DNA from 4 places in the Thalassobacillus sp. B23F22_16 genome. Region 2 is predicted to be linked to each of the others. Evidence: riboswitches for the same ligand, from Rfam matches in the RefSeq annotation. Region 2 holds a riboswitch; each other region holds the start of a gene.
What was found. A riboswitch is a leader RNA that binds a small molecule or an ion and turns the genes downstream of it on or off. The one in region 2 is predicted to bind S-adenosylmethionine.

Region 1: it holds a riboswitch for S-adenosylmethionine, as region 2 does, so the genes downstream of both, ACGTNI_RS01680 (methionine ABC transporter ATP-binding protein) here and ACGTNI_RS10570 (O-acetylhomoserine aminocarboxypropyltransferase/cysteine synthase family protein) in region 2, are expected to answer to the same signal.
Region 3: it holds a riboswitch for S-adenosylmethionine, as region 2 does, so the genes downstream of both, ACGTNI_RS09905 (methionine ABC transporter ATP-binding protein) here and ACGTNI_RS10570 (O-acetylhomoserine aminocarboxypropyltransferase/cysteine synthase family protein) in region 2, are expected to answer to the same signal.
Region 4: it holds a riboswitch for S-adenosylmethionine, as region 2 does, so the genes downstream of both, metC (cystathionine beta-lyase) here and ACGTNI_RS10570 (O-acetylhomoserine aminocarboxypropyltransferase/cysteine synthase family protein) in region 2, are expected to answer to the same signal.

Annotation. Positions count from the first base shown of each region.
Region 1 covers NZ_JBIEKD010000001.1:340,751-346,595, forward strand. Annotated here, with positions in the region: gene ACGTNI_RS01670 (MetQ/NlpA family ABC transporter substrate-binding protein) at 1-350, opposite strand, end outside; gene ACGTNI_RS01675 (methionine ABC transporter permease) at 373-1,035, opposite strand; gene ACGTNI_RS01680 (methionine ABC transporter ATP-binding protein) at 995-2,035, opposite strand; SAM riboswitch class I at 2,147-2,251, opposite strand; gene ACGTNI_RS01685 (GatB/YqeY domain-containing protein) at 2,607-2,882, opposite strand; gene ACGTNI_RS01690 (glycoside hydrolase family 32 protein) at 2,860-5,730, opposite strand.
Region 2 covers NZ_JBIEKD010000011.1:86,222-92,066, forward strand. Annotated here, with positions in the region: gene ACGTNI_RS10565 (homoserine dehydrogenase) at 1-579, opposite strand, end outside; gene ACGTNI_RS10570 (O-acetylhomoserine aminocarboxypropyltransferase/cysteine synthase family protein) at 655-2,364, opposite strand; SAM riboswitch class I at 2,498-2,606, opposite strand; gene ACGTNI_RS10575 (DUF2188 domain-containing protein) at 3,091-3,288, shown strand; gene ACGTNI_RS10580 (NAD(P)/FAD-dependent oxidoreductase) at 3,471-4,691, shown strand; gene ACGTNI_RS10585 (hypothetical protein) at 4,836-5,288, shown strand; gene ACGTNI_RS10590 (PH domain-containing protein) at 5,317-5,694, opposite strand; gene rarD (EamA family transporter RarD) at 5,767-5,845, opposite strand, start outside.
Region 3 covers NZ_JBIEKD010000010.1:85,327-91,171, forward strand. Annotated here, with positions in the region: gene ACGTNI_RS09895 (MetQ/NlpA family ABC transporter substrate-binding protein) at 84-920, opposite strand; gene ACGTNI_RS09900 (methionine ABC transporter permease) at 946-1,614, opposite strand; gene ACGTNI_RS09905 (methionine ABC transporter ATP-binding protein) at 1,607-2,632, opposite strand; SAM riboswitch class I at 2,814-2,927, opposite strand; gene ACGTNI_RS09910 (TlpA family protein disulfide reductase) at 3,126-3,545, shown strand; gene ACGTNI_RS09915 (thioredoxin family protein) at 3,669-3,983, opposite strand; gene ACGTNI_RS09920 (toprim domain-containing protein) at 3,995-4,357, opposite strand; gene ACGTNI_RS09925 (hypothetical protein) at 4,436-4,561, opposite strand; gene gcvH (glycine cleavage system protein GcvH) at 4,605-4,988, opposite strand; gene ACGTNI_RS09935 (arsenate reductase family protein) at 5,089-5,445, opposite strand; gene ACGTNI_RS09940 (acyl-CoA dehydrogenase FadE) at 5,641-5,845, opposite strand, start outside.
Region 4 covers NZ_JBIEKD010000015.1:66,813-72,657, reverse strand. Annotated here, with positions in the region: gene ACGTNI_RS12925 (bifunctional homocysteine S-methyltransferase/methylenetetrahydrofolate reductase) at 1-1,091, opposite strand, end outside; gene metC (cystathionine beta-lyase) at 1,095-2,276, opposite strand; SAM riboswitch class I at 2,364-2,475, opposite strand; gene ACGTNI_RS12915 (YkvA family protein) at 2,648-3,121, shown strand; gene purU (formyltetrahydrofolate deformylase) at 3,334-4,236, shown strand; gene ACGTNI_RS12905 (MerR family transcriptional regulator) at 4,309-5,040, opposite strand; gene ACGTNI_RS12900 (ABC transporter ATP-binding protein) at 5,092-5,845, opposite strand, start outside.

The sequences.
Region 1 (5,845 bases), on a different contig from region 2:
CCCATAGGAGCGGTTGGCACAATGATAACCTCAGACAAATCCAGGTTGTTCTCTTTCGCGAAAGAATCTAAATAAATTTTATGTTGAAAAAGATTGGCATCCAAGTCTCCATTGGCTAGGGCTTTGTTTGGCTGAACATAGTCTGTAAATTCTTTGTTTGTTACTTCATACCCTTTTTCTTCTAGCAAAGGAGCGATTGCTTGCGTAACCATATCACTATACGGACCAGCCGTCGCACCAAAGTTAATCGTATCTTTCTCATCTGATGAACCTGCATTACCCTCATCTTCTCCACAAGCAGTTAAGAAAACGGTGGAAAGAAGTATGAATAAAGCGAATACTCTTTTCATGTTGTATCCTCCTCAAAATGTTTTACCCTTTTTTTACGTATTTAGCTAAGAAGTCACCCGCATACTGAATGACTTGAACTAGAACAATTAATAAAATGACCGTCGTAAACATAACAAAATTGTCATAACGGTAATAGCCGTAACGGATCGCTAAGTCACCGATGCCTCCTCCGCCAATCGCTCCTGCCATCGCAGAATAGCCGATTAAACTTATAGCGGTAATTGTCAGCCCACTTATCAAACCAGACTTAATCTCTGGAAAAATAATATCTTTAATTATCAACCAGGGCGAAGCTCCACAGGCAATCGCCGCTTCGATAACCCCGCGGTCGATATCCCTGGCAGATGCTTCGACAATTCGGGCATAAAAAGGAATAGCAGCCACTGATAAGGCGACCGATGCGGCTACAGGTCCCGTCGTTGAACCTACCAGGAAATTAGTAAAAGGAAATAAAAAGACAAGTAAAATGATGAATGGTACGGATCTTACCAAGTTCACAATAACTCCTGTCACGCTTTTCACCCATTTATTCTCAAGAAATAAATCACGGTCTGTAACAAAAAGCAAAAGCCCTAACGGTAAGCCGGCGATTAAGGCCACAATGAGACCAATACCAACCATAACTAACGTTTCTAGAAACGATTTATTCAGCTCCGGCAGCAGAGTGATGAATTGATCTATCATGCGGCAGCACCTCCACTTCTACTTTCTCATTTACACTCTCTATGGCCTGTTGTACTTCTTTGTCTTCACCTGTTAATTCTATGACGAAAGTTCCTAACGCTTTATTTTGGATATAGTCGACTTTTCCGTGAAGAATATTGCCGCGAACTTCATAGTTTTGCAAAAGGTCAGATACGACTGACTCCCCTGCTATCTCACCCGTGAATTTCATATGGACGATCGTCCCTTTACTGCGTTCCAGCAGCTCTTTTGGAAGGTTGAAGTCAAGCACTGTTTGAATGAAACGCTTCGTTAATGCATTTTGCGGACGCGCGAACATATCATATGTTTCGCCTTCTTCCACAATCCGACCTTCTTCCATCACCGCACAACGATTGCAGATTTCTTTGACAACTTCCATTTCATGAGTAATCAATACAATCGTTAAACCGAGTTCGCGGTTGATTTTCCTCAGTAGCTTAAGAATGGACTGCGTGGTGTTCGGATCGAGAGCAGAAGTAGCTTCGTCACATAAAAGCACCTTTGGATTGTTTGCCAGTGCGCGAGCGATGCTGACCCGCTGTTTTTGCCCCCCGCTTAATTGGGCAGGGTATTGATTGGCTTTATCGGAGAGTCCTACAAGATCAAGAAGCTCCAAAGCACGCCTTTTTCTTTCAGCCCTTGCCACTTTTGAGGCTTTCAAGGCAAACGAGACATTTTCTAATACAGTTTTTGATATCGCTAAGTGAAATCCTTGAAAAATCATACCGATCGACTGCCGAGCGGTCCTTAATTCCTTTGGAGAAAGGGATAGCAGGTCGATTCCGTCTAACGTCACTTTCCCGCTTGTCGGCCTTTCCAAAATATTTATGCAGCGAAGCAATGTACTTTTCCCTGCCCCGCTATAACCGACGATTCCGAAAATCTCTCCCTTTTCGACCGTCATCGTTACGTTATCGACGCCGATAATCTTGCGGTCTTTCGTTTGATAGACTTTACACAGCTGCTCAATCGAAATCATCTAGTGCCCCCCTTTTTAGGATTAATGTGCTCATCATCGTCTTTTTAATCAAAGAACCTTAAATTAAAAACTCTTTCCTATTAGGAAAGAGCTTCGCTATGAATTGCCAAACTCTTATCTTGCAGAATCTAAGATTGTGCAGGAATTAGCGTCCACTCCAACGGGAAGGCCGCTGTGACGTCAACATGCTTATCCCTCGGTCACTTTTCATAAGAATTGAAATTTTTAAAACCTTCACCCTTTAACACTTTACAGTAAACCATTTAAGTTGTAAATCAAATTTTCTATACTTCTAACGCTTCACACCATTAATCGGAGCATAATCGAGGTTTCCTGCATAGGCTGCTACGCGTTCCAGTGGTAATTTGATCATGATATCAGTGAATATATCTACCATATTAGTAGCTGCCTTTTGTTAGTATTTGAAAAGCTCTATCCCTGCCTGGCCCCATTGTAGTAATCCATTAACTCACTAGGGAATAGATACTTAAATACAATGAGAGCTAGTTTTAGCCATGAGGAAGCCGCAGGTGGTGTGAGACAACACACTGCGGCTTATTCAACCAACTATTTATTGCTCCAATAGCTCTCTCACAATTTCTCGTACCTCTTCCCCAGTTACATGATTATTTACTCTTTTCATAACATAACCCTGGACTTTCCCTATATCATTCGCTTTTTCTACGCCCGTTTGCTCGATTGCATATTCAGCCAGAAAACGTAACTGGTCATCGGTCAACTGATAGGATTCCTGATTCAGTTTACCTTCTAAAAACTCGACCATCACTGCTTTTATTTCTGATAGTGTTTCCTTCCAATCTTCATTATTCATTTTTTGTTTTATCATGCTGATTCACAATCGCAGAGACCTGTCCCAGATCTCCCCATTCGTACGACCTTGGGGCTACCCATCCCTCAATCGTAAGGGCATCTTCAGGCTGGATCATGCTTTCAGCATCACGGGTAATCCAGGTTGAATAACCATCAAACAACAGCGCGTTTCCAACTAACCCTTCCCGCCATAACGGGTCCGTGGAAGGCTTGTATTTTGCATCATTGAATACATACGAGACAGGATCCATCTTACCTGTAACTTCATCTTTCGCTTCGCTTCCTTCTGCTTCATTCAATGGCCAATGGGCCAGCAGACCGGTTTGTTTCACCTGAAAATCATCTACATTAATATGGCCCCAGCCACCGGTTGCTTTATCTACTACTTTGATATACAGTTCTTCTCCGAGGTAATCGGAAGCATCCCAGGAGACCGGTGTATAGCTTTCGTCATCGTTCCATTCCGTATTGGTCGCTTTCAGCAATTCCTTTCCGTCCGAGGCTCGGACAAGGGCGACATATAAATTATCAATGTCATTTCCTCCTCCTATCAGAAAGGAAATCTTCCCTGTTCCTGAGAGGATGAACGGAGACGACTTAAGCACACCCGTCTGTTCATCTCCTCCATCTTTAGCTCCCCATAAATGATAATCGCCTTGATGATTGAATGGACCTCCCCATCCCCAATCTGTATCGGAAGTGACATCCTCAGCGCTGAATGCGTCTCCTTCTTCAATCGTCCAGCCTGTCAGGTCGCCTGTTTCAAAATTGCCATTTTCAATCGTGTCTCCAAGCATTTCCCCCTCATGATAGACTTGAAAATCATCTACATTAATGTGACCAAAACCATCCGTATGGTAATCAACTACCTTCAGATAAAGGGTTTCCCCCACAAATTTACTGGCATCCCAGGACACACGTCGGTATTTTTCCTCATTGGCTCCTGTGGCTTTAAACAGCTCTTTGCCATCCTCTGCCCGGACAAGAGCAACATATAACTTCTCGATATCCTGCCCGCCACCTATCAAAAATTCAATTTTCCCATTTCCCGCGAGCTTAAAATAGTCTGACTGTAACGTCCCTGTCCGGAAATCAGGGTCGCTGGACTCTCCAGCAAATCCCCATACATGGTACTTCCCCTCCTGCTGAAACGGATGAGTGTCCCAGTAATTTTCGGCATCGGACACAGCACCTGCAAACGCATTTCCTTGCTGTTTCCAGCCACTCAAATCCCCCGTTTCAAAGTTTCCATTTTCCAAAGTAGATGGGACATCTTTCGGTATCGTATCTTCTTTCACCCGGATGTCGGCTTTGTTTAATTTTGTAATTTTAATTGTGTTTACTTGAACATCTCCATTGACTGTGTAAAGTTCTAAGGAAGATGGAGATTCGTCTCTGAATACCTGATCCGTCAGCACGGTTTTTCCATCATTTCCGAACACCTCAATGGATGCCCGGTCAACAATCATACGTAGGTTTACTTTCCCATCCTCTATCTGCATGGGTGCTTCGTGTTTCTTGGCAAAATCATCCGAAAAGCTGGATTCCCCTGCTTCTGACCGGTCTACATTCAATTGTTGAGTTTGGGTATTGAAGGAAACTGCCATTGATTGTTCATTGCTATTCTTCCACTGGAAACCGAATTCTTCTGCTGAAGTTTCCTTCATATCAAACTCAGCTTCAATTTCTATTAAATCTTCTGTCTCAGATAGGAGCTGCTTGCCATTTCCATCGATCAATTCATCTGTCCACTCTGTGCTCTCTCCTCTCAAGCTATCAAACTCAGAAACAGGCTTCTGTGTCAGAGAGAGTGATCCATCGCTTCCAGATGAAAGGCCTAGTTCCCGAGGTAGAGACATAGCACCACGGAAGCCTTCGGTTGGGATATCCTGTGCATATTGCCAGTTATTCATCCAGCCAAGCATAATATTGCGTCCATCCGCTTCAGGGATGTTACTCCATGTGATTCCTGCATACATATCTGCCCCATAATCAACCGGGGTAGCTTCCTGGGTCTTGGTAAATGTTTTTCCGTTAAAGTCACCGACAAAATACTCCATCCCAGAGCCCCCTGCAGCTGCTCCTTCACTGACGCTTACCAGCAATGCCCACCTTTTATTGGTTTCGTCGCCATCGACAGGTAATTCTACTAAATCAGGAACTTCCCATACCCCGCTTCCTGCATCTTCCGGACGCGGGAAGGAACCCGTATGTTCCCATTCTTTCAAATCAGCCGATCGATAGATTTCTACACTTTGACCTGCTGATATTATCATGACCCATTTTTCAGTCTCTTCATGCCAAAAGACCTTTGGATCTCGGAATACGTCTGTATTTTCCGGCATTTCAATCACAGGGTTACCTTCGTATTTATTCCAAGTCCGCCCTTTATCATTACTGTAAGCGAGACTCTGTGTCTGATGTCCTCCCTTTTCATGGGTGAACATAGCAACCATGGGGGCTTCATCACCTGATTGAAACCCAGCTGTATTGCCCTTATCCACTACAACACTCCCCGACCAAATAAAACCATTTTCATCAGGGTAGAGCGCGATAGGGTGTTCTTCCCAGTTTATTAAATCTTCACTTACAGCATGTCCCCAATACATCGGGCCCCATTGGTTACCGGTAGGATTATGCTGATAAAACAAATGATATTCCCCATCATAGTAAACCAGTCCATTGGGATCGTTCATCCAATTTTCTGAGGGAGAATAATGAAATTGAGACCGGTAAGTTTCTGACGGATTATCAGCTGATGACTCCTGATTTGTCTTCGCTTTAAGGAGAGTCGGAGGGAATAAAGCCAACACAAGCGTACAAATGATTAACACAGAGATACTTTTAGCTACTTTAGCATTCAATAGTGTTCCTCCTTTTGAATATGGCTCTTTCATTTAATCGATTACGTATGGTGTAAAAAAATAAAAATGGGTTAAAAATACTCGGTTGTCGTGGCAAAAGCTGATGCTGAAGAAA
Region 2 (5,845 bases):
AGTTGGATCGGCTTCGGCATACCCTTTTTCCTGGGCTTCTTTCAAAGCAGTATCAAAATTAATAAAACGGTCGTTCATTGCCGTTAAAATGTAGTTGCTGGTGCCATTGAGGATTGCTTCTACTTTTTCTATCCGATTCACCTGAAGCAGCTGATCGATTGTACGGATGATTGGTGTACCGCCTGCAGTAGTTGCCTCAAAGCCGATATGCACTTTGTTTTCCCGGGCTGTTTCAAGCAATTCTTTGGCATGCCTCGCAAACATCATTTTATTCGCCGTAATGACATGGATGCCCTTATTCAACGATCTTCTTGAATAGGTTAGCGCTGGTTCTTCACCAACAATCGCTTCGAATACCACATTCAAATCAGGAAGAGAGATGATTTCTTCAAAATCAGTTGTAACAAGAATGTTTTCCGGCAAGTTTCTTTGTTTCACAGGGTTTTGGACAAGAACAGCTACAATTTCTACTTCCTTACCCAGGAGGAGGCGGAACCGCTCTTGATGCTGATGAATCACTTCCTGTATTCCCTGGCCGACTGTGCCATACCCCAGCAGTGCGGCTTTGATTTTTTGCATAGTTATCCTCCTTAATATCAGCCGGGGTGCTGATTCCCCGGCTGTTTTTGAAAATACGAACGCTTGATAAGGGCCTTATAGCGTAAGGGCTACATCGGAGTGATCCGTCGCTTGTCGTAATGTGACGGCACGTTCGTATAAATTCTCCCCGGTAATCGTTTCTGGTCCTTCTTCTAAAGTGACGTCTTCATTCTCTTTCACCCAAACCAATGCAGGAGCCAGTTGAGCAACTTCCTCCCGGTTATTTCTTATTTCAGTGGCAGACTCACTGTAAACAATATCAACTTTAGTATCGAGCAGCTCGTCTTTTTCTGATATATCTTTCACTTGGAAGCCTAGACGTTCCAATTTCTTGATTTCTGATTTACCCGTTTCAGAAAGTTCTCCTGTCGTGACAATCACACGTCTTCTCAAATCTCCATTTTCGCGATCCAGCGAGGAACCGAGAACAGATTGGACAGTATCTTTTGCATTCTTGGGAGCAGGTGTTTCCGCTCCTGTTGCTAATTCAATTGCCTGATCCAGTTCGGCAAGCAGGTCGGTGGTAGATTCCAGACCAATGGATAAACGGATCAATTCTTCAGTAACACCCGTTTTCTCAAGGTCCTGGGCGCTTAGCTGCTGGTGTGTCGTAGAAGCAGGGTGGATGATCAATGACTTGGCATCGCCGACATTGGCAACATGTGACCACAAGTTGATGTTATCAATCATTTTCCGACCGGCTTCTCGTCCACCCCTGATACCAAATACAACAATAGAACCTGCACCATGGTTCAAGTACTTTTTGGCCAGGTGGTGGGTAGGGTGGCTTTCAAGACCAGGATAGTTCACCCATTCGACTCCATCATGTTCCACTAGATGTTGTGCTACTTCACGCGCGTTTTGTGTGTGCTGCTTGATGCGAAGGTGGAGGGTTTCCAGACCTTGCAGTAACAGGAATGCGTTTTGTGGGCTTAGGCAAGCACCGATATCCCTAAGCAGCTGTACACGCAGTTTGATGGCGAAAGCCAATGGGCCGACATCATAGGCATAACGAAGTCCGTTGTAACTTTCATCAGGTTCCGTGAAGCCTGGGAACTTGCCGTTCGTCCAATCGAACCGGCCACTGTCTACCACTACGCCGCCGATGGTGGTACCATGACCCCCAATCCATTTAGTAGCCGAGTGAACGACGATATCTGCTCCCCATGATATCGGTTTGCAAATATATGGAGTAGCAAACGTGTTGTCGATAATGAGTGGGATACCATTTTCATGAGCGACATCTGCCACTGCTTCAATGTCCAATACATTCAAACTCGGGTTGCCAATGATTTCAGAAAAAACAGCCTTCGTATTTGGCGTAATAGCTTTTTTGATATTTTCCGGGTCAGTACTGTCGACGAAATTAACTGTAATGCCATAGCGCGGCAAAGTATGAGTGAATAAATTATACGTCCCACCATACAAGTTGGTGGACGCAACAATTTCATCACCGGCAGAAGCGATATTAAGAATGGCCAACGTGATCGCAGCCATTCCGGAAGAAGTAGCTACTGCAGCAGCACCATCTTCCAGCAAAGCGATTCGTTGCTCGAAAGCATCGACAGTCGGGTTCATGATTCGGGAATAAATGTTTCCTGGCTCAGCAAGACCAAACAGGTTTTTAGCGTGCTCCGTATCACGGAATACATAGGAAGTAGTTTGATAGATTGGAACGGCACGGGAGCCGGTCGAAGGGTCGACTTCCTGTCCTCCGTGTAATAATAATGTTTCCGGGTTGTATTGATTGAATGGTAGACTCATTAATATTCCTCCTTGAAAATTGTAAATAATCGATTTGGATGTAAAGGTATTCCACGCAGAAACAGTGGGGGAAAGATTTCGAAGGGAAAACAAAAAGCCCTCTTCCTAAGAAGAGGGCGTATATACGGTCCTCCTCTTATCTTTCAGATCCACAGATCTGTAGGAATTAGCACCTTTTCAAGCAATGCTTGATGGTTGCCGGGCATCGTCGGGCCTAGTCCCTCCGCCGCTCTCGATAAGAGATTCGATTGGTTGTTGCAATATTTATGCTTGCTACGTATTCTAGATGATTACAAATTTAAAGTCAAACAATTTTTTATTTTTAAGAAAGATTCTCTATTAAATCTTAGTGCTGATTTAACATTGGGAAAGGATAGGCTGGCAAGACCCCACAGAGCTTTAGCTCGAGGATGCTTGCCGTCTTCCCCGCGGAAAGAAATTAATGCGTAATCACCTTGGGAGACACGACACGCATAAGCAGAACATCAAAAGGGAAGTGATTTTTCTTCCCGTTGATGGACTGCTTATGTCGCGAGTGTCTAGGTGATGGAGCTGGAAAGCGAATCCTTCCCCAACGCCCCTTCTACTCATACAACATTTCGAAATCAAGTCTTCGACTTTTCGACCAGGAAAGGCTTAATGGTAATTTATAGAGCGGGCGATGTTTTGCTGTACAGGTTAGTGGGAACAGGAGTACCAAGAACAAAAGATAGAGGAGTGGATGACATGAAAAAATATAGCGTAGAACCTAACAAAGATGTAACAGGCTGGTTTGTAAAAATTGAGGATATAGCTCCGACAGATCTATATGATGAAAAATCAGTAGCCATTGAAAAAGCGGAAGAGCTGGCAAAAGAAAATAAACCAAGCAAAGTATCGATCCAGGATGAAAATAAAGAAGTGATCGAAGAAAGGACCTTTTAACAATCGAGTTACTTCATAAATGCAAACAAGCTCAGAGTCACTATTTGGCTCTGGGCTTGTTTTATTTAGGGCGCTTTTGTTTTCATTTCTTAGTAACTTGAAAATAATCAGTTTTTTTCTTGGCGGGTTTCGTGTATTTCGGCTAACCTTAAGTAAGAGAAAATCAGTAAAGGCGGGATTACATGAAGCGAGCAGATTATGACGTCATCATTGTGGGGGCAAGAGCTGCAGGGGCGAGCCTCGGAATTTTATTAGGCCGGCAAGGTAAAAAGGTACTGCTGATTGATAAAGCAGCATTTCCCAGTGATGTGTTGTCTACGCACCACCTTTCACACCTGAATTATTTAAAACAATTAGGTGTGCTGGAGGCGGTTGAAAAAGGTGGACTGAGAAAAATTACAAGGATGCGGACATATATTGGAGACAGCTTGATGGAAGGACCCCGCCAGTCATATACGATGGCTCCGAGGAGGGATTTTCTGGATTATACATTACTTAAGCATGCGCTTGAATACCCTCACGTAGAAGTGATGGAAAAAACACGAGTGGACGGACTAGTCTGGGGCTCAGACCGGGTTTTTGGAGTGGAAATTGTACATAACAATGGCGAACGAAGTGAGATTTACGGGGATCTTGTCGTGGGAGCAGACGGGATGCGTTCCCGAGTAGCCCAATGGGTTCAAGCGGAAAAGTATAACGATTTACCTGCTCTTAGACCGGTTTTTTATGGATATTATGAAGGTGTACACCCATTGGAAGAGCCTGCCACCGAAATTTTTCTCCAGGATGGCAGGATTGGCTTTTTGTTTCCGATGGAGCCAGGGAGGGATTGTCTCGGATTAGAAATTCATCAGGGGGAATTTAAAGATTTTACCAGAAATCCTCAACAAATGTTTGAACATTATTATGGCCAGTTTTACCGCATGGATATACGGTTGAAGCAAGCGAAGCTTCAAGGAAGAATAACAGGCGGTGCCGGAGTGGAGAACTTTTTTCGAAAGCCTTATGGAAAAGGCTGGGCCTTGATTGGGGACGCAGCACATAGCAAAGATCCGAGCACTGGTCTTGGTATCAATGATGCTTTCCTGCAATCTTTTCTACTTGCGGAAGCGATTGACCAATACAGTAAGGGAGCAGATTGGAAACAATCGATGGAGCGATTCCATCAGCAGCGGGACAAGCAATTGATACCCTCCTATCAATTGACGATTGAGTACATACAATCTGTACGTTCCTGGTCTGAAAAAGAAAAAGCATTTATTAATACAATAGCCGCCAATCCCATTGTATGGAACAAATTAACTCCGCATTTACCGGAGCTGCTTGAACATCATACAAAAGACAGTCCTATATTATGGAAGGCGGTTAAACAAGAAGCAGCAAACCTAATGAAAGAGGAATAAGCGTTACTCTAATATCTTGTTGGAAACCATGAAACGATATTAAGATAAGTGGAAGAAACACCTGGAGGATAGTCCTTCTTTTAGCGGAAAATAATGTTAAAATGAATGTAGTCAGTACTATAGCGAAGGGGAGGAAGGTCAACTTTGTGGACAAAGGCAGTGGCTTACGAAAAATTACAGGAGATCTATACAGATCAAGTCATGCAGGAAGAAAAACGGCGTGTATTTCAACAAGTATACAGTCATCTACTCGCTCATCTGGATGATTTACAGGCCAGGAATGGACTGAAAGAGGATGTCGAGAAGCAATTGAAGTTATTTAAGGAGTACACATTCATGCCTGGAGATAATCTGTTCCAATCGATGCGTTACATTTTCTTGATTGCACGGGGAGAACGGGTGGAGGACAGGCAGTTGACCCAGGAGCATGTACAGCGGGTGTACCGGGCATTGTTCAAACCAGCTGGTTTGAAAACACCACAGATTCCTGATTCCTTCTGGCAAACCCCGCTCGGTGTCGCATGCCTTGTCGCCGAAAAAGGGGTAGAGGAAGCTTACCCGATCTTAGATGAAGTAGTAGAAGCCGAAAAGGAATAGAAAAAGCACAGGAGCAATCCTGTGCTTTTTACTGGGTGACATATTCAGCAATCGCCCGCTGAATATCATAAATACTTTTATCTTTGCGGAACTGCTTATAGAGCGGTTCTGATGCACCAGAAAGCCAGATTTTCAGTTCAGCATCCAAATCGAACGTGCCAGCAGTTTCCACGCTGAAGTGGGTGATCGACTTATAAGGTACAGAGTGAAACTCGATTTTCTTACCGGTCATCCCCTGTTTATCTACCATGATCATTCGTTTATCAGTGAAAATCATCATATCACGAAGGATTCTATATGCCTTTTCAATCCGTTCGTTTGAAGTAATGACTTTTTCTAGTTGTTTTTCTACATCTTTCAAATCAACCTCAGAGGCGTTCCCCATCAATCCATCTAATAGACCCATTCCTATTCCACCTTTCCTCGGTTCTTATCTTCATCATACCATAAGTGAAGTGTCCAGCTTCAACCAGAGGGTCTAGGCGGCCTGGTCATATCGCCGCAGTCGTTTCACTCGGGCATACGTATAAATTAATAAACCCGACCAGATGAATAAA
Region 3 (5,845 bases), on a different contig from region 2:
TAAAAACCTCCCAGGATATTCGTTATTGCTAGTATGAGCAATATCTATGAGAATATCCTGAGAGGTATTAATCAACATATTATTTATTTGTCGCTATCTACTGGAACTACAGCTCCATCATATTCTTCTTCCATAAAGGTTTGTATTTCCTCTGAACGCAATACTTCGACGAGCTTTTTCAAGGCTTCTGAATTTTCATCTTCACTTCTTGCTGCAATCACATTCACGTAAGGTGATTCAGACCCTTCCAGGATGAGGGCATCCTCACTAGGATTCAAATCAGCTTCAATCGCATAGTTGGTATTAATTGCTACAAGTGCATTTTCTTCTCGCTCATAATTGGAAGTAAGCATTTCTGCATTGACCCCTGAGTCGAATTGAAGATTTTTAGGGTTTTCTGTTATATCGTCTACTGTTGCGTCGACTTTTTCTACCTCTTCATCCAATTTAATCAAGCCTTCACGCTCAAATAAAGAAAGGATTCGTCCATGATCAGCAACCGAACGGCTCATAAGCACAGTGGTACCTTCTGAAATATCATCTACACTGGTAATATTTTGTGAGTAAATTCCCATTGGTTCAATATGAATGCCGCCTAAGTTTACAAAATCATAATCGTTCTCTGCTTTTTGAGATTCAAGATAAGGGATGTGTTGAAAATAATTCGCATCGATTTCCCCACTCTCCAAATCCTTATTCGGCAAGACATAATCCTGGTATTGTTCAATCTTCAACTGAATTCCTTCCTCTTCCAGAAGCGGCTGTGCTTCCTGTAAAACTTCAGCATGAGGAACACTGGTTGCACCTACCACAAGTTCGTCTTCGGAGCCATTATCGGAACCTCCACTGTCGGAACCTCCACAAGCTGCAAGTACTAAAATTACAGAACTGAATATTAACCCAATCAACCATTTTTTCATTTTTAATTCCCCTTTACTTTATTATCTATCTTTTATCCAAGGCTCGGGAAGTAATATCCCCGATAAATTGGAAAATAAATACGATTAATACAATCAGGACAGTACATACAAAAACCACATCGAAATCACTGCGCTGGAAGCCATAGAAGTAGGCAAAATCTCCCAACCCGCCAGCTCCAATTACACCTGCGACTGCAGTATAACCAATTAACGCGATTGCTGTGACTGTCAAACCAGAGACAAGGGCTGGCATTGATTCCTTCAATAATACTTTAAAAATGATTGTGGATGTTTTTGCACCCATCGACTTAGCTGCCTCAATAACTCCTTTATCTACTTCTTTCAAAGCTATCTCAACTAACCTGCCATAAAATGGAGCTGCTCCAATAATCAACGCAGGTAACGCAGCTTTAGGGCCGCGAATAGTCCCCATTAAAAAATCTGTAAACGGAAATAAAAGTAAAATCAATATAATGAAAGGAATAGCCCGGAAAACATTGACTAAAGAAGATATAATCCAATTTAAAGTTTTGTTTTCCCACAAGCCGCCCGGACGGGATAAATACAGTAATAAGCCAAGCATTATTCCTAAAATCAGAGTTCCTATTACCGAAATAACTGTCATATAAAGTGTTTCATTGGTAGCAGTAATCATATCAGCCATATCTACATTAGGGAACAGTTCATTAAACATGTGTAATCACCTCCACTTCAACAGAGGTGCCTTCAATGTAAGTAATAGTTTTTTCTATTTCACCTTGAGAGCCTTCCAAGTGTACAAAAAGTGTTCCATAAGCGCCTTTTTTCGTCTGCGTGATCTTTCCATGAAGGATGTTGAGATCAATGCTGAACTCTCTGGAAAGCTCGCTGATTACAGCCTGATTAGTGCTCTCCCCAACAAAATGCAACCGAAGCACTTTTCCTGAAGAGTATTTTTCATGTATTAAATCCAAAGAGTGATCTTGATCAGGATCTCCCATCACTTGATCCACGAATTTCTTTGTCACTGGGCGTTTTGGGTGAAGAAACACATCTAAAACATCCCCTTGTTCCACCACTTTACCGTTTTCCATTACAGCAACGCGATGACATATTTTTCTGATGACATGCATTTCATGGGTGATTAAAATGATGGTCAAGCCTAATTTTTCATTAATATCGACTAATAAATCGAGAATCGAATCGGTAGTCTCTGGATCAAGTGCTGAAGTTGCTTCATCACACAAAAGCACCTTAGGGTTATTCGCTAATGCCCGTGCGATACCGACACGCTGTTTTTGACCGCCACTTAATTGGGAAGGATAGGCGTTCTCTCTCCCTTGAAGTCCTACCAGTTCGATCAATTCCATTACTCTTGCTTGCCTTTTATCCTTAGGTACACCGGCTATCTCTAACGGAAAAGCGATATTATCTCTGACTGTACGAGACCAAAGTAGATTGAAATGCTGAAATATCATACCGATTTCCTGACGGGCAAGCCGCAGCTTATTTTTGCTCATGCTTGTTATTTCCTGCCCATCTATCGTTATCGAGCCGCCCGTGGGATCCTCCAGACGATTTAATAAACGGATGAACGTGCTTTTTCCAGCTCCACTGTATCCGATAACACCGTAAATTTCCCCGGCCTCAATATTTAGATCGAGATGATCAACCGCAGTGACATCCTGGTCTTTCGTGTGAAAGACTTTAGATAAATCTTTTATCGAAATCATTCTGTGCTGCCTCCTACTGCTTGCTGATGGTTTAAAGCAAAGAAAATACTGCTTGTCCCGAGTCTTACTTAGAAAGACTTTAATTCCAACATTTCTATAAAGTAAAACTTACTTTATGCATAAAAAAACACCTTTTCTGCTTAGAGAACAGAAAGGCGCTTAGGTAACAAGCTGCTCCGTTCTCTTATCTGCCAGAGCTTATGAACTCTGCAGGAATTGGCACCTTTTCAAGCTTGGAAAACTTGACGGTTGCCGGGCTTCATCGGGCCAGTCCCTCCACCACTCTTAATAAGAGATGTGATTAATTTTATTACTTTAATCCGTTTAAGTGTCACAAAAAAGATTGTAGCATGTGAGCGAAATTATTGTCAACAAAATTCGATTAATTTCGGCAAATAAGTATTCTTACTATGCAATACTTCTAATATGCGCTGTCTTCCATTTATATGGTAGGATAATGACAGAATTCTATGAATACGGAGGAGGTTTCTTTATGGAGAAAGCGCCACTTTTCCAATTGCCTTATATCAATAATTCAGGCGTCTATGATTTACAAGATGATCTCGGAAAAGTAATCGTTCTTACTTTTTGGGTATCCTGGTGTCCAGACTGTTCCAGGGATTTACCCATGAAGGAGCAGTTATACCGGTCTATGGACTCAGACAAAATTAGTCTTCTTACTATTAATGTAGCAGGTCGGGAGAGAGAAGGCGACGCAGGAAAATCATTCGCTGAAAAATTCCTGACCCAGCCCACTTTAGTGGATGATGGCAGATCAACTTATGACCAATACCAATGCAGCGGTGTACCAACCACCGTTATCATTGACCAATACGGTAATATTTCTGCTAAGTTCGGAGATCAGGCAGAGTTTCTTGAAATAGTTGAAAAAATTGGAGAGTTAGTGAAATAACAGTTCCTAATAAAGCAAAAAGCCGAAATAAATATAATTTCGGCTTTTTGCTTTATTTAAATTGAAAATAAACTCTTAAATTAGACCAAAGCTATTCCTCTCGTTATTTCTCGGGAAATAATGTTAGGAATTGACGTGTTTAGACACGATCCTCTGCATGTAAGGAACGGAACGAAAAGCATAAACCTTATCCTTCACCCTGCCATTAGATACAATTAATAAGCATGGTACGCTTTCAACTTGATTTTCCTGCATAAAACCAGGATGTAACGATGCATTCAGTTCAAAAAACAGGTTTTGCTTCCACAACGATTCAATCGTATCAAGCATTTTCCTGGCCATGCGGCATGTCCCACAAAACGGACTATGAATAAAAATCATGGCACTCCTATTAGTGTTAATTAAGTCTTTTTCTGATGACAGTTCTAATACTTCCATCGTACCCACCTTTATATCAGGTAAATTGATTTAACATGAAAATGTTGGCTTAATAGTGCTCGAGCCAGTTCCGGTTCAGGAGTTGTTGCTACTTCCCGGTAAGCTTTATCTACATATATATGTTCCGCATGCGGGAGTTCATGAGTCAGTTGTTTCCTCAACTTATGACCTGAATCATCTTCATCCACCAGAATATAGACAATGCGATCATCAAGATTATAGTCGAGGATCATTTCCTCCATCCGTTCTACCCCGAGCGTACCATGCGTACATAATATTTCTACCTGATTGTGATCATCCAATATCTTTTTTATATGTTTTTTATCTGTAATCCCTTCTACGATTAGAATGGGGACTTGGTTTTGATCGTTCATATCAGGATCCCACCCAGTTCTTTTAGTAAAACAGACCATGCTGTAGGATAGCATGGTCTGTGGGTATCTAACGTTTATTCAACACCAGCCGCCACCATCACAATCTACATATTGACGGACTTTCGGCGCCTCTTGTTTTGCAGGTTTAGTTTTACGCTGGCGCTGTCTGCCAGTAGTATCGGCACGTCTTTTAGATTGATTCATAATAGGTCACCCCTTGTCCATAGGATGTCCGTTGAAGAAAAAATTAGTCTTCTGTAATCATTTCTTCATACTGTTCAGCTGTCATCAATTCGTCCATTTCGGACTTATTAGAAGGCTCAACAATAACCATCCACGCTTTTTCATATGGAGATTCGTTAACGAATTCTGGAGAATCTTCCAATTCCTCATTGATTTCAACGACTTTACCGCTGATAGGAGCATAAAGCTCAGAAACAGTCTTCACAGATTCTACACTGCCGAACGGCTCATCTGCTTCAAGCTCGTCCCCGACTTCTGGTAATTCCACGAATACGATGTCGCCAAGCTCAGATTGTGCAAAGTCTGTAATACCAATACGAACTTTTTCTCCTTCAACTTTTACCCATTCATGCTCTTCGGAATAACTTAATTCTTTTGGCAAACTCATGACTAATCCCTCCAAATTATAATTATTATAAATAAACTGCATTACTAACATAAAAGCTTTCCAATTATAATGCCAGTGATTTGCTCATTTTTCAGAAGCATTATTTCCAAGTATTCTCGAAATCAGCTTCTTTAAAACCTACGGTTACATCTTTTCCATTTGTTACGATTGGTCGTTTGATCAGCATTCCATCGGAAGCTAACCACTTTATCATTTCAGACTCATCGGCTTCCTTAAGCTTGTCCTTCATACCAAGTTCGCGATATTTCTTGCCACTGGTATTAAAAAACTTCTTAGCAGGAAGACCGCTTTTCGTTATGTAGTCCTGCAGTTGGGACTCTGTTGGTGGATGTTCAACTATATGAACAGGCTCATACTCGACACCATTTTCATCCATCCATTTCTTGGCTTTTTTACATGTTCCACATTGTGGGTACCAATAAAAGGTTACTGCCATTGGCTCTTACCCCCCTTATTATTTACCATGCTTTTATTCTATCATAATCTGATAAAACATTTCATCAAACAGTGGAAGCAGCTCCAATTTTTTCATTTCTCAATTGCTTTTTTCTAAACAAAAACAGACCGGTTCACTTTCCCAATGAACCGGTCTTGTTATATCCGTACGTGTGTGACCCCCTGTTAGCTATCTTTATACGATATATTTTTCTTCTTTGATCAGATTGGCAGCAATTTCACGTTTCTTCGCAATGACATTGGTAGGAGTGTGACGTATCAATTTCTTCAATGCTCCCAGCATCATACGAAGTGTATCGCCCGATTCAGATGCAATTAACGTTTCTTTTGCATGAGCTTCAATACGGTTGAATGCTTCCTGGACATAAACTTGTGTGTAG
Region 4 (5,845 bases), on a different contig from region 2:
ATTCGGGGAGAGGCGAGAGAGTTGTCTGCTAGTGTTACCGAATCGACTCCAGCATCTCTTAAAGCCTTTGCCCCGCGCAGATATTTTTCTGTATTCAGTTTTTTCGGAGGGTCCAGTTCGACAATGATGGAACGCTGTTTCTTTGCGATTTCATGAAGGTGTTCCTCACGATTACTGTCATCTACCTGCTTAGGCACAGGTGGCTGTTTAATAGATACTACTTTCTCGGTAATCGGCTTTCTGCCTTTTACTTCTTTAGCGACCGCAGCAATATGCTCGGGAGTAGTCCCGCAGCAACCGCCGATCAGACGTGCTCCCTGCCGGTATAAGTCCAGCGCGCTTTTTTGAAAATAATTTGGGTCATTGGGATAAATTAATCTTCCATCCTCGTAATCTGGCAGACTGGCATTCGGATATGCAGAAAGCACTGCTTTTTCCGGTAGTGGAACATCTTCGAGTGCTTGAATCATATGATAAGGACCAAGACGGCAGTTGACGCCGACAACATCAGCACCTTTTTGTTCCAAAAGGTGAAGCGCATCTGCAAGCGGTGTACCATTTTGCATAACGCCGGGTTCATGCATCGATACTTCCGCAATTAATGGAAGATCAGTTTCCTGCCGGGCAATCTCTAAAACGGTTGTCAGTTCTTCCAGGTCATAGAAGGTTTCAAAAATCAATCCGTCTATATCTTCCATCAGCAGGCAATATAGCTGCTCGCGGAAACTGCGTTTCAATTCGTCCATTGTTGGTATTTCTTTTTGAATATCCCGAATGCCTCCGATGGTGCCTACGACATAGGCATCTTTACCGGCGGCTTCCTTTGCCAGGTGTACGGCTGCAGTATTGATCGCTTTTACGTGATCTTCCAGCCCGTAGCGGGATAATTTAATATAATTGGCTCCGTACGTATTGGTCTGAATAACATCAGCACCGGCACGAACATAGGCTTTATGCACATTTCGTACTTCTTTCGCATGGGACAGGTTCAGTTCTTCAAAACAGCGATCCACCCCGTAAGAATAGAGCAGGGTCCCCATCGCGCCGTCTCCGATTAATGTCTTTTCCTGTAGTGCTTGATCTAATTTCATTCGTTATCCTCCTAGTTCGACTTCTTGCTTGGTGGTTTGTTGCAATGCCTGGTCAAAGTCTTTTATGATATCTTCGGCTTTTTCCAGGCCGACAGATAGACGGAGCAGACCATCGGTAATACCGCGTTTCAGCCTTTCCTGTTCAGGCATGGAAGCATGTGACATCTTCGCCGGGTATGAAAGAATCGACTCGACAGCTCCCAGGCTCACTGCAAATACGGGAATTTCCACATGTTTAGAGAATTCACGGACAGCAGCTGCATCTTTCAACCGAAACGAAAGGACAGCACCGGGACCGTCTGCCTGATAGTTGTGGGTCGAAAAACCAGGATGAGTGGTTAGGCTTGGGTGATATACTTCTTCCACCAATGGATGCTCGGCTAGATACTGTGTGATTTTGATGGCTGATTCAGTCGACTGTTTCAACCGGCAGTCCAGTGTCTTCAGTCCACGTAAAACGAGCCAGGAGTCATGCGGACCAAGAATCGATCCAAAAGCATTCTGTAAATACGGGAGCTGTTCGGCAATCTCCGGATGGTTTGTAACGGCAAGGCCAGCCACAACATCACTATGACCTGCAATGAATTTAGTAGCACTGTGCAGGACCAGGTCGGCGCCCAGTTCCAATGGCCGCTGCAGGGCTGGAGTCATGAATGTATTATCCACGAATGTGTAGCAGCCGTGCGCTTTTGCTAGTTTAGCGACAGCACTGATGTCGGTTATGTTTAAGAGCGGATTAGCTGGTGTTTCGATGTAGACGATTTTGGTATTCGGCTGAATGGCTGTCGCTACCGCATGCAAATCCGTCATATCGACGAAAGTATGCTCGATTCCGAACCGGTGCAGGACCTCGTGGACCAGTCGGAATGTCCCACCGTAGACATCTTCCGTAATGACTACGTGATCGTTTTTTGACAACATCATGAACGAGGTGGAAATGGCAGCCATACCGGATGCGAAAGCAAGCCCTTTATCGCCGCCTTCCAGTCTGGCGATTTCCTCTTCCAGGGCTTCTCTTGTCGGGTTGCCGGAGCGGCTGTAGTCATATTTTCCTGGATTATCAAAGTCTGCTTGATGAAAAGTTGACGCCTGCTGAATCGGCACGCTCACCGCACCTGTGGTCGGGTCGAACTTATGATTACCGTGAAGAACGCGTGTTTGAAAAGAATACGAATGATCGGTCATGTACAATTCCTCCTCGTTGAAAAATCATAGGTAAATATAAAAAAAGCCTTCCCATAAGAAGAAGACTTTTGAATGAATAAGTTCCTCTCCTTATCTTCCAAGCTGCATCACACAACTTGCTGGAATTAGCACCTTTCTGGTCATACCAGTGGTTGCTGAGGCTTCGACGGGCCAGTCCCTCTGCCTCTCTAGATAAGAAATCATCGAGTAAGTATTTAATTGGTTCTCACTAACTTACACTAAAGCGGTGAATTTTACAAGGGTAAGAAGTGAATTTTTCGAATTTTCTAGTAGAAGAGAATGATTGACAACGGTGTAATCGGGGAAGGTAAAATAAGAGAAGCACTTCTATCGAAAAGGAGAATTAGATGATGAGTGAAGAAAAGAATTATAATAAAAAACTAAAGAACTTCAATCCCGGCAAAGCAGTGGAAACCGGGCGTAAATATTTTTCCGAGCGTAAGTTTTTTGCCAAGATGGGCCGCTATGCATTATTGCTCGGTTCTAAGATCGCTTACTACAGCTTCCTTTTGTATTACACATTCAAGAGCCCAAACACTCCGAAGAAAGACAAGCTTACGATTGCGGGTGCACTTGGTTACCTGATATTCCCAGCCGATGTCATTCCTGACTTCATTCCGGTCGTGGGTTTTGCGGATGACAGCCTTGCTATCATCTATGCCATATACAGTGTTGTTTCCCACATCGATGCGTCGATCAAAGCACAGGCCCATGCCAGCATGGCCAAGTATTTCGGCGAAAACTTCAGTAAAGCCGGTATCGATGATAACCTATTGTTTAATCAATCTGATAATGATGACGAAAATCATTCACAGGCACAATAATTTACAGGGCAAAGCGCTAATATAATTATAACCTCGCAAATATATCAGGGAAGTAGCAAATAAAATTCAGGCTGCCCTCTTTAAAATAATGCAGAATTCAATCCCCTCCAGAGGCGAGGGGATTTTGATTTGCTGTCAGCACCTATTTTGTTATAGGATAGAGCGATAAGATAAAGACTAAACTATTAGTAATACATGTAAAGGAGATTATTATGGCTGAAACAACACACCAACATCTACGAAAATTTCAAGAAGCAACTAAAGATAAAGGACGACTGCTGATTTGCTGCCCCGACCAGCCTGGGATCGTAGCAGCCGTTTCTAATTTCCTTTTCCAAAATGGAGCCAATATCATGGAGTCCAGCCAGTATACAACGGATGCCTATGAAGGAACATTTTTCTTACGGATTGAATTTGATTGTCCTGGACTGCAGGGAAAAGAAGAAGAGATGAAGAGCAAATTTCAAGCGGTAGCTGAAAACTTTAACATGCAGTGGGATATGAAATTTGTTTATCAGCTGAAGAGAACCGCAATTTTTGTATCCAAACAATTGCATTGCCTGCGTGAACTGTTATGGGAATGGCAGAGCGGTGACTTAGTAACCGATATTGCGGTTGTTGTCAGCAACCATGAGGATGCCAGGGACTTGGTAGAATCATTCGGTATCCCGTTTCATCATATTCCAGCCAATAAAGATATCCGTAAGGAAGCAGAGAAGAAGCAACTCGAGCTGCTGGAAGATTACAATATCGATCAAATCGTCCTGGCCCGTTATATGCAAATCCTGACTCCTGACTTCGTAGCTGCTTATCCATCCCAGATCATCAATATCCACCATTCGTTCCTGCCAGCATTCATTGGAGCGAATCCTTATGGCCGTGCCTATGAGCGAGGGGTAAAACTGATCGGTGCCACCTCCCATTATGTCACTAATGATCTGGATGAAGGGCCGATTATTGAGCAGGACATCATGCGTGTCGACCATCGCGATAATGCAGAAGACTTGAAGAAAATCGGACGAAAAGTAGAACGCAGTGTGCTTGCTCGCGGTGTGAAATGGGATTTAGAAGATCGCATTCTCGTGCATCAAAATAAAACAATCGTATTCAATTGACATATGTAAAAAACTGGAGGACCCGGGGTGTTAGAAAAAACATCCCGGGTCCTCCAGTATATAGAAGTTGCTTTAATTTGGTTGTCGGTTATCGGCATAAACAGCCATGGCATCTGCCATAAATTGAGCCAGGCCATCACCGAACTGATCGATATTTTTTGTGAAACGTTCGTCGGCGATATACATTTGGCCCAAACCCTTGAAAGCCTCTAAAGAATAGCTGCCAATCTCATTTAAGAGCAAATACCATTTAGCAATAGCTTCTTGTGCTTCCTTGGAGGCTGGGTCCTTGTGCCGGATTGTCGCCAATTTCCGGTACAGGTCATTGACTTCCTCCTGTTTTGCCTCACTCATTCCTTTGGTCTTTTTGTTAGCGTCATCTACTGCCTTATCACCCCAGCGTTCTCTTGCCTCTTGTTCATAAGGATTGCGACTGAAGTCAAATCCTTTGAATTTATCTTCCGTAGTCATGTCAATGTCTCCTTTCCAATGTCGTAACGTTTTTTCAACCGTATTAATCACCTGATCGAGGCGTCGTCGTTTTTCCACCAGCATTTTCCGGTGCATTTCCAGTGCCTCCTCACGGTTGAAGGAAGGGTCCTCGAGGATAGCTTTGATGCATTTCAGCGGGAAACCTACTTCTTTAAAAAACAGGATCTGCTGCAGCTTTTCGAGGTTGTCATCAGAATAAACCCGGTAGCCGGCATCTGTAGTTATATCTGGTTTAAGTAATCCAATTTCATCGTAATGATGTAGCGTACGCACGCTGATACCAACCAGGTCGGCGACTTCTTTTACTTTCATGTTTGGATCCCTCCCTTCAGATTCACTATAAGCTATCACGTAACGTGAGGGTCAATACCTTTTATAAAAATCAAGAGGGAGGTTTATATTATCTGATTTAACACGCGTCCAGGGGCGGTCATTATCCCATTCAACAGCTAAGGGAAGTTCAAAGGTTTGTTGCAAATAATCCCTGGTTAACGTGCTATATTTTTCTCCACTAGCTACTATACTGCCAGCATGAAGCAGTAAAGCATGGGAGATCGACGGAATGACTTCTTCGATATGATGAGTAACGTATATTAAAGTGGGACCATCAACAGCCCGATTCATTTGATCGATAGTCTGAAGCAGCTCTTCCCTTGATAAAATATCCAATCCACTGCAAGGTTCGTCCAGAATTAATAGTTCGGGCGATGCCATCAATGCCCGTGCGATCATGGTTTTTCGTTTTTCACCCTGGGAGAGGGAAGAAAATTTTTGCCCGGAAAGGTTCTCGATTCGGAATTGTTCTAAAAGGCGTTTAGCCCTTTTCCTATCAGTCGGTGTGATTTCATCATAAATACCAATGGTAGCATGTTTTCCACTCAAAACTACTTCTATGGCAGTTTCTCCGCCATGATGTTTGAAGCGTTCTTCCAAGGACGTGCTCACCCAGCCGATGGATTTACGCAGTTCCAATATATTTGTTTCACCAAAACGACAGCCTAATACGTTAACTTCTCCGTTTGTCGGCCATTGGTAACCGGTAATCATATTGAGAAGTGAGGTTTTACCGGAACCATTCAACCCCAACAATGCCCAATGCTCACCTTTTTCTATATCC